2 regions of the Mesorhizobium sp. M0052 genome follow, and region 2 is predicted to be linked to the other one. Evidence: riboswitches for the same ligand, from Rfam matches in the RefSeq annotation. Region 2 holds a riboswitch; the other holds the start of a gene.

Region 1 (3,408 bases), on a different contig from region 2:
CGGGAATAGCGAAGTGCGTCATAGAGCGAACCCCATCGGGCATTCGCGGCGTTCAGTGCGTAACGCGCATTCATCACCGGCAAGACGAGCTGCGGCCCGGCGATCGTCGCGATCTCCGGGTCAACATTCTTAGTCGAAATGCTGAAGTCCGGACCTTCCGCCACGCCGATCTCGCGAAAAACCGTTTGTAGGCTGCGAGATCCTCCGGTGCGCCATGGCCGCGGTGCCGATGGTCGATCTTCTCCTGCATCACCTCGCGGATTTGCAGGTGTTCGCGGTTGCGAGGAGCGAAATCATGCACGATCGAAGAAAAAGCCTCCCAGAAGTCCCGGGCGTCTACCCCGGTGTTGGGGCAATGCCTCGTCATTCACAAAGGCATGCAGTTCCCTCGCTACCTTCAGATCAGCTACATCGACACGGCCCAGACTAGATCTCTCTCCATCCGAAATCGTCATACGGCCGGTCTCGCTTCGGCTGGGATCTCATTGGCAATCACTTCAGCAAGCGCTGCCGATGTCGCCGCTGACAGTGTCCAACCTAGATGCCCGTGTCCGGTGTTGTAGAAGACACCCGCCATTTTTCCTTTGCCAACTCTCGGCATCATGTTGGGCATCATTGGCCGGAGGCCGGCCCAAGGAATGACCTTGTTCGTCGTAATTCCCGGGAAAAGAGTACGCGTCCAATCGACCAGGGGCCGTACACGATCATCTCTGATGTCGCGATTAGCTCCATTGAATTCCGCAGTACCAGCAACACGGAAACGCGACTGTCCCAATCTGCTGGTGACGATTTTCGCCCGGTCATCCAGGAGACTGACCCAAGGCGCAGATGCCTGGGAGCACTCGTCGCTTAGGTCGACGGTGATCGAATATCCCTTCACGGGATAAATGTTCAAACGGTCGCCGAGCATCGCGCCGATGGTGCGACTGTGGACGCCCGCGCATACAACAACGGCGTCCGCTTCTAGCTGCTCGATCGCACTTCCGCCTACCGACGCACTTTGAGTGTAGCTGATCGCGAAACGATCGCGCGTTGCAATTCTCGTAACGCCGGCATCATAAATGAACTGCGCACCACGTTCCTCGCACACGCGAGCAAGGCCGTTCGTGTATTTGTGGATGTCACCCGTCGAGTCGGAGGGCGTGTAAAACCCACCGTGGAAGGAGCCAGTCAGAGCTGGTTCAATCGTGGAAATTTCTGTAGGTCCGACCGCATACCTGTCCAGGCCGCCTTCGACCAGCATCTCGTTGACCTTTGCAGCATGATCGAATCCGGCCTTGTCGTAATAGACGTGGAGAATACCCTTCCGGACGTGGTCGAAGTCGATCTTTTCGCGCTCAGCGATGTCGAACATATGTTGTCGCGCGGCTATCGCCAGCCGCGCGGTGGCAATGGTGTTCTCGCGATATCGAGAGATGTTCGCCATGAATTCGGCCAGCCAGCTATATTTATGCCAGGAGGGAGCCGGATTCATCAGAAGCGGGGCATCGCGGCGAGCCATCCATTTGATGCCCTTTATGACCGTTGACCAATGGTTCCAGACTTCCGCGTTGCAGGCAGATAGTTGCCCACCGTTCGCAAAAGATGTTTCCATCGCTGCATACCGCTGCTTCTCCAGGACGACGACTTCGTAGCCGCTCTGGATCAGGGCGTACGCGGTCGACACTCCGGTGATCCCGGCGCCAATCACAACAATTTTGGGCATGTACAACTCCAGCAGATTTCGGGTGCAGGGTGCAGGCGTGACGCCTGCGGTTGATCCCCAAATCTGTCTCGGTACCTGAGAGCTTACCGGCGTGGCCAGCTTTCCCCTTCGGTGGACGCTTGCGCGTCTCTCTCCAGATCGTTCGGCGAGGCGGTCACTTGTGCCTGAGAGTTTCCTTGGGGGGTTGCTCCGTCGGCGCTGGCGAAGCCAGTCTCTCCCGCGTTAACCTATGAACGCTGACATCATGCTTATGCGGGATGCTGGTTTCAGATCAATGTCTGTGCGATGATGCAGCAAAGACGCCATCCTCCAGTCGATTTTGAACGGCTGAGGTAAAAGCTCACGAACCCTAACACTCAACTTATCAGCTAGAATGCCGACTCGATCAGGGGTCAGAAGGTCATTCCGAGTTCGGCTGCTACCTCGACAAATGCGTCGACACAGCGATCAACATCGGCGGTCGAATGCGCGGCTGAAATCTGCGTCCTGATCCGCGCCTGTCCCTTTGGGACGACAGGGAACGAGAAGCCGACGACATAAATGCCGCGTGCCAGCATCATCTCGGCCATCGCCTGAGCCAGTGATGCATCGCCGAGCACGACTGGGATGATCGGGTGATCGGCGCCGGCTAATGTGAAACCTGCCTTGGTCATTTGGGAGCGGAAGCGGTTCGCATTGGCGTAGAGCTTCTCGCGCAAGGCGTCGCCGGCTTCGATCAGATCAAACACCTTCAGAGACGCGCCTGCTATTGCCGGCATTAGCGTGTTGGAGAAGAGATAGGGCCGCGAGCGCTGCCGCAACCAGTCGACGACCTCGCGCTTGCCCGACGCATACCCGCCGGACGCACCCCCGAGAGCTTTGCCAAGTGTGCCGGTGATGATGTCGATCCGACCCTCGACGCCGCAACGCTCTGCCGAGCCACGCCCATGCCTGCCAACGAAGCCGACCGCGTGGCTGTCGTCTACCATGACCATTGCGCCATAGTTCTCCGCGAGATCGCAGACGCCGCCAAGATTGGCGATAATGCCATCCATTGAGAACACACCGTCGGTCGCGATCAGTTTAAAACGCGAGCCTTCCGCCCTTTTCAGCTCTTCCTCAAGTGCGGCCATGTCGTTGTTCGCATAGCGAAAACGCTTGGCTTTGGAGAGCCGCACGCCATCTATGATCGAGGCGTGGTTCAGGGCGTCAGAGATGATTGCATCCTCTTCACCGAGCAGCGTTTCAAACAGGCCGCCATTGGCGTCGAAGCAGGAGGAGTAAAGGATCGTGTCTTCCAACCCGAGGAACGACGAGATCCGCGCCTCAAGCTGCTTGTGCTCCTCCTGCGTGCCGCAGATGAAGCGTACCGACGCCATACCGTAGCCATAGCGATCAAGGGCCGTCTTCGCCGCCTCGCGCAGATCCTCGCTGTCGGCAAGGCCGAGATAATTGTTAGCGCAGAAGTTCAGCACCTTGGAGCCGCTCGCCACCTCGATCTCGGCCGATTGCATCGAGGTGATGACGCGCTCAGACTTGTAGAGCCCGGCTTCCTTCAGCCCGGCGAGCTCGTCGGAAAGATGGGAAATGAATGCACTGATCATAGCTGGGTGTCTGTCCAATAAAAAAGCGCCTCAGCCGTTGAACAGACTGAGGCGCCAGCGTTTCAATGCCGACTTACGGATAAGTGACTTGCGTCGACCATGCTGGATCCGAATGCTTCT
Region 2 (3,408 bases):
CATTCGTGATCTTGTGTGAAATAGGTTTTTACCATCGGAATTATCCTTTGCGGTAGCGATGAGGAGTGAAGGGCAAGGAACTGATATTGACCGGGATTTTCGTCCCGCGAACGTCGGCGAACAGTTTCGTGCCCGGGTTGGCCAAGGCCGTTGACACATAGCCCATGGCGACGGGATGGCCGGCCGACGGGCCGAAGCCGCCTGAAGTGACGTGGCCGGCCGGATTGCCGTCGGCGTGGAACACGGCAGCGCCGGCGCGCACCGGCTGGCGGCCGTCCGGCTTCAGGCCGACGCGCTTTTGCGACGGTCCTCGCTCCAAGATGGACCGCAGCGCATCGGCGCCGATGAAGGATCCGCCGGCGCGGAGATCTTTGGGGATCGCCCACATCAGGCCGGCACTGGCCGGATCGATCTCCGGCGTGATGTCCTGGCCGTGCAGGCACAGGCCAGCCTCCAACCGCAGCGAGTCGCGGGCAGCAAGGCCGATCCACAACACACGCTCGTCCTCGATCAGTTTCGTGGCCAGAGCGCGCGCATCCGCCTCCGGCAGGCCGATCTCGAAGCCGTCCTCGCCGGTGTAGCCGGAGCGGCTCATGAACCAGTTTTGCTTCGGCTCGATGCCATGCATGAACAAGAGCGAGCCGGTCTCGATGCCGGCGCGGGACAAGGCAGCCCAGGCTTCGGGCCCCTGGATCGCCAGGAAGACGCGATCGAGCGCATCGACCTTCACGTCGAAATCGGTCGCCAGCGCACGCAAATGCTTCTCGTCCTCGACCGCATTCCCGGCGTTGGCGACCACCATGAAGCGCTCGGCGACGAGCCGGGTGACGATCAGATCGTCGATGATCCCGGCGGCCTCGTTGAGGAAGAAGGTATATTTGGACTGTGAAATCTCAAGCGCGCCGGCATCGAGCGGACTGGCGCGGTTGAGCAGTGCCGCAGCGCCCGGTCCGCTGATCTCGAACAGCTTCATATGCGAAATGTCGAACAGGCCGGCATGTTCGCGGGTGTGAAGGTGCTCCTTCATCACGCCGGCCGGATAGGTCAGCGGCATCGACCAGCCCGCAAAGGCGCCAAGGCGTGCGCCGGCGGCGGTGTGCAGATCTTCGAGAGGAAGGTGTTTGGTGTCGTCGCCCGTCATGTCATCTCCAGAGTCGCACGCAATCGGCCGCTGCTGGCGACCAGTCCGTGCCCCTCTGTCTGAAGCCTGAGAGACTCGCGCAACCGGAACTCTGTCGGCGACGCTTACACCTTCGGCGCGGGGGCAAGCCCCGACTTTCCAGAGTGTCTTTCCCGTCTACGGTTCTTTTGCCTGAGAGATTTCGGGCGATTTCCCCTTCGGCGGCAGCTCGCGCTGCTCTCTCCCGCAAACAGGTAGGACTCAAAACTTAAGCCCTCGACGCGCCATCCATAGCTTGTCGGCGACACCTTGTCACCTGCCAGCGACACGTAAAGCGAGTCGTCTTTACAGTCTTCGCTAACCACGCCGTTTGCCGGTTTTTCAAGACAATGGCGATATTCTGGGCTGACGGTTTGGCCGGCAATTGCGTTGGGCACGGCGGATGGGGATTGACAGATGGGCGAACGGATCGGGAGCGCGCCGGTGGCGGGGCTGGCCTCGAAGGACCGCATCACGGCGGAAGATGTCGTCATGCTGCGTCGCGAAGTGTTCGCCGACGGCGTGGTGACGCGCGGCGAGGCTGAAGCACTGTTCGCGCTCGATGCGACAGCGACGGACAAATGCCCGCAATGGCCTGAATTCTTCGTCGAGGCCGTTACCGACTACATCGTCCACCAGGAAAAGCCGGCAGGCTATATCTCTGAAGACAATGCCGGTTGGCTGATCCAGACCATCTCGCGCGACGGAATGGTCGACAGTGTGACCGAACTGGAGCTGCTGGTGCATGTGCTGGAAAGGGCGAAATCATCGCCCGGCCGGCTCTCCGCCTATGCGCTCGAGCAGGTCGCCAACGCGGTGGTCGACGGCAAGGGACCACTGATGCTCGGCGGCGCGCTGGTTCCCGGGCTGGTCGCCAAGGCAGAGGTCGATCTGTTGCGCCGCATTCTCCATGCCTATGGCGGCGACGGTAACATCGCCATCACACGGGTTGAGGCCGAGGTGCTGTTCCAGATCAACGAGCAGACCGCAGCGGCCCACAACGACCCGTCCTGGAACGACCTGTTCGTCAAGGCGCTCGCCAATTTCGTCATGTGTTCGGCCGGCTACGAAGCGCCGACGCGCGATGTGGCGCTGCGTCGTGACAGTTTCTTGGACCAGGTCGAGCCCGAAATTGGTGGCTTCTTCAGCCGCATGGTGTCGGGCGGACTGGCCGGCATCATGGAAGCCTATCGTTCGCCCGGCTATATCGAGGCCGAATGGGAGTCGAAGAACCGTGCCGCCGAGGCACTCGCGCGCCGCGCCGAGACGATCGACGCCAGCGAGGCGAAATGGCTGGCCGATCGCATCGGCACCGACCGCCCGCTGCGTGACAATGAACGCGCGCTGCTGACGCTGATCAAACTCGCCTCGCCGGAGATACATCCGGCGCTCAAGCCACTGCTCGACAAGGTTGCTTAAGCCGCGCCGTTTTCTGCGACCGTTTTGCAGAGGACGATATTGGAGTGTCTTCAGGCCAATCGCCAAGTTCGGCCACGCGCTCGAAACCGGCTTCCTCAGGCAAGCTCGGTTCGGTCGGAGTCAGATCGTGCTCGGTCAGAATGCGAGGCCATCAAATCCCGCCATACCAGTCATAGCCATTGTCTTCCCAATAGCCGCCGCGGCCGCCGCCGATATTGGCAAAACTGTCGACGAGCTCGATCTTGTAGAGATACTTCGGCATCTTGTAGCCGAGCTGTCGTTCGACGCGCACGCGCAGCGGCGCGCCGTTTTCGACCGGCAGCGGCTTGCCGTTGAGGCCGTAGGCGAGGATCGTCTGCGGGTGGCGGGCATCGATCAGGTCGATGGTGCCGTAATATTTGATTTCCCCGGAGAGGCTGCGATCGATCGTATCGAGGCAGTGGAACATGACATAGCGGGCCTGCGGCTTGACCACAGCCTGGTCGAGCACCAGCGACAGCGGGGTGCCGGTCCATTTGGCGATGCAGCTCCAGCCTTCGACACAGTCGTGGCGGGTGATCTGCGTGCGGCTCGGCATGTTCTCCAACTGCTCGCGGCTGAGCGACAGCGGCTTTTCGACCAGGCCCGTTACCTCCAGCCGCCAGTCGGCGAAATTGTTGGCGAGCAGGCCCTTGTAGGTGTCATCGTCGGGCGCGGTGACGCCGTTCGGCCGCTGCGGCTGGCGGATGTCGGCCTCGGTGAATTCCGGCGCCAGAGCATCGCGGCCGGCAAGCCAGCGTTGCGCGCGGTAGGTCAGGCCATTGGCGTTTTCGAGGAAACTGCGCAGGCCG

Evidence for each region. A riboswitch is a leader RNA that binds a small molecule or an ion and turns the genes downstream of it on or off. The one in region 2 is predicted to bind glycine.
Region 1: another riboswitch for glycine. It lies ahead of NKJ77_RS31460 (D-amino acid dehydrogenase); the one in region 2 lies ahead of gcvT (glycine cleavage system aminomethyltransferase GcvT).

What each region holds. Positions count from the first base shown of each region.
Region 1 covers NZ_JAMYUS010000042.1:11,321-14,728, reverse strand. Annotated here, with positions in the region: partial or broken gene NKJ77_RS31465 (aldolase/citrate lyase/malate synthase family protein) at 1-425, opposite strand, end outside; gene NKJ77_RS31460 (D-amino acid dehydrogenase) at 452-1,705, opposite strand; glycine riboswitch at 1,847-1,935, opposite strand; gene NKJ77_RS31455 (glycine C-acetyltransferase) at 2,098-3,288, opposite strand; gene NKJ77_RS31450 (aminotransferase class IV) at 3,362-3,408, opposite strand, start outside.
Region 2 covers NZ_JAMYUS010000012.1:57,537-60,944, forward strand. Annotated here, with positions in the region: gene gcvH (glycine cleavage system protein GcvH) at 1-35, opposite strand, end outside; gene gcvT (glycine cleavage system aminomethyltransferase GcvT) at 41-1,141, opposite strand; glycine riboswitch at 1,291-1,377, opposite strand; gene NKJ77_RS17600 (hypothetical protein) at 1,577-2,578, shown strand; gene NKJ77_RS17605 (molybdopterin-binding protein) at 2,730-3,408, opposite strand, start outside.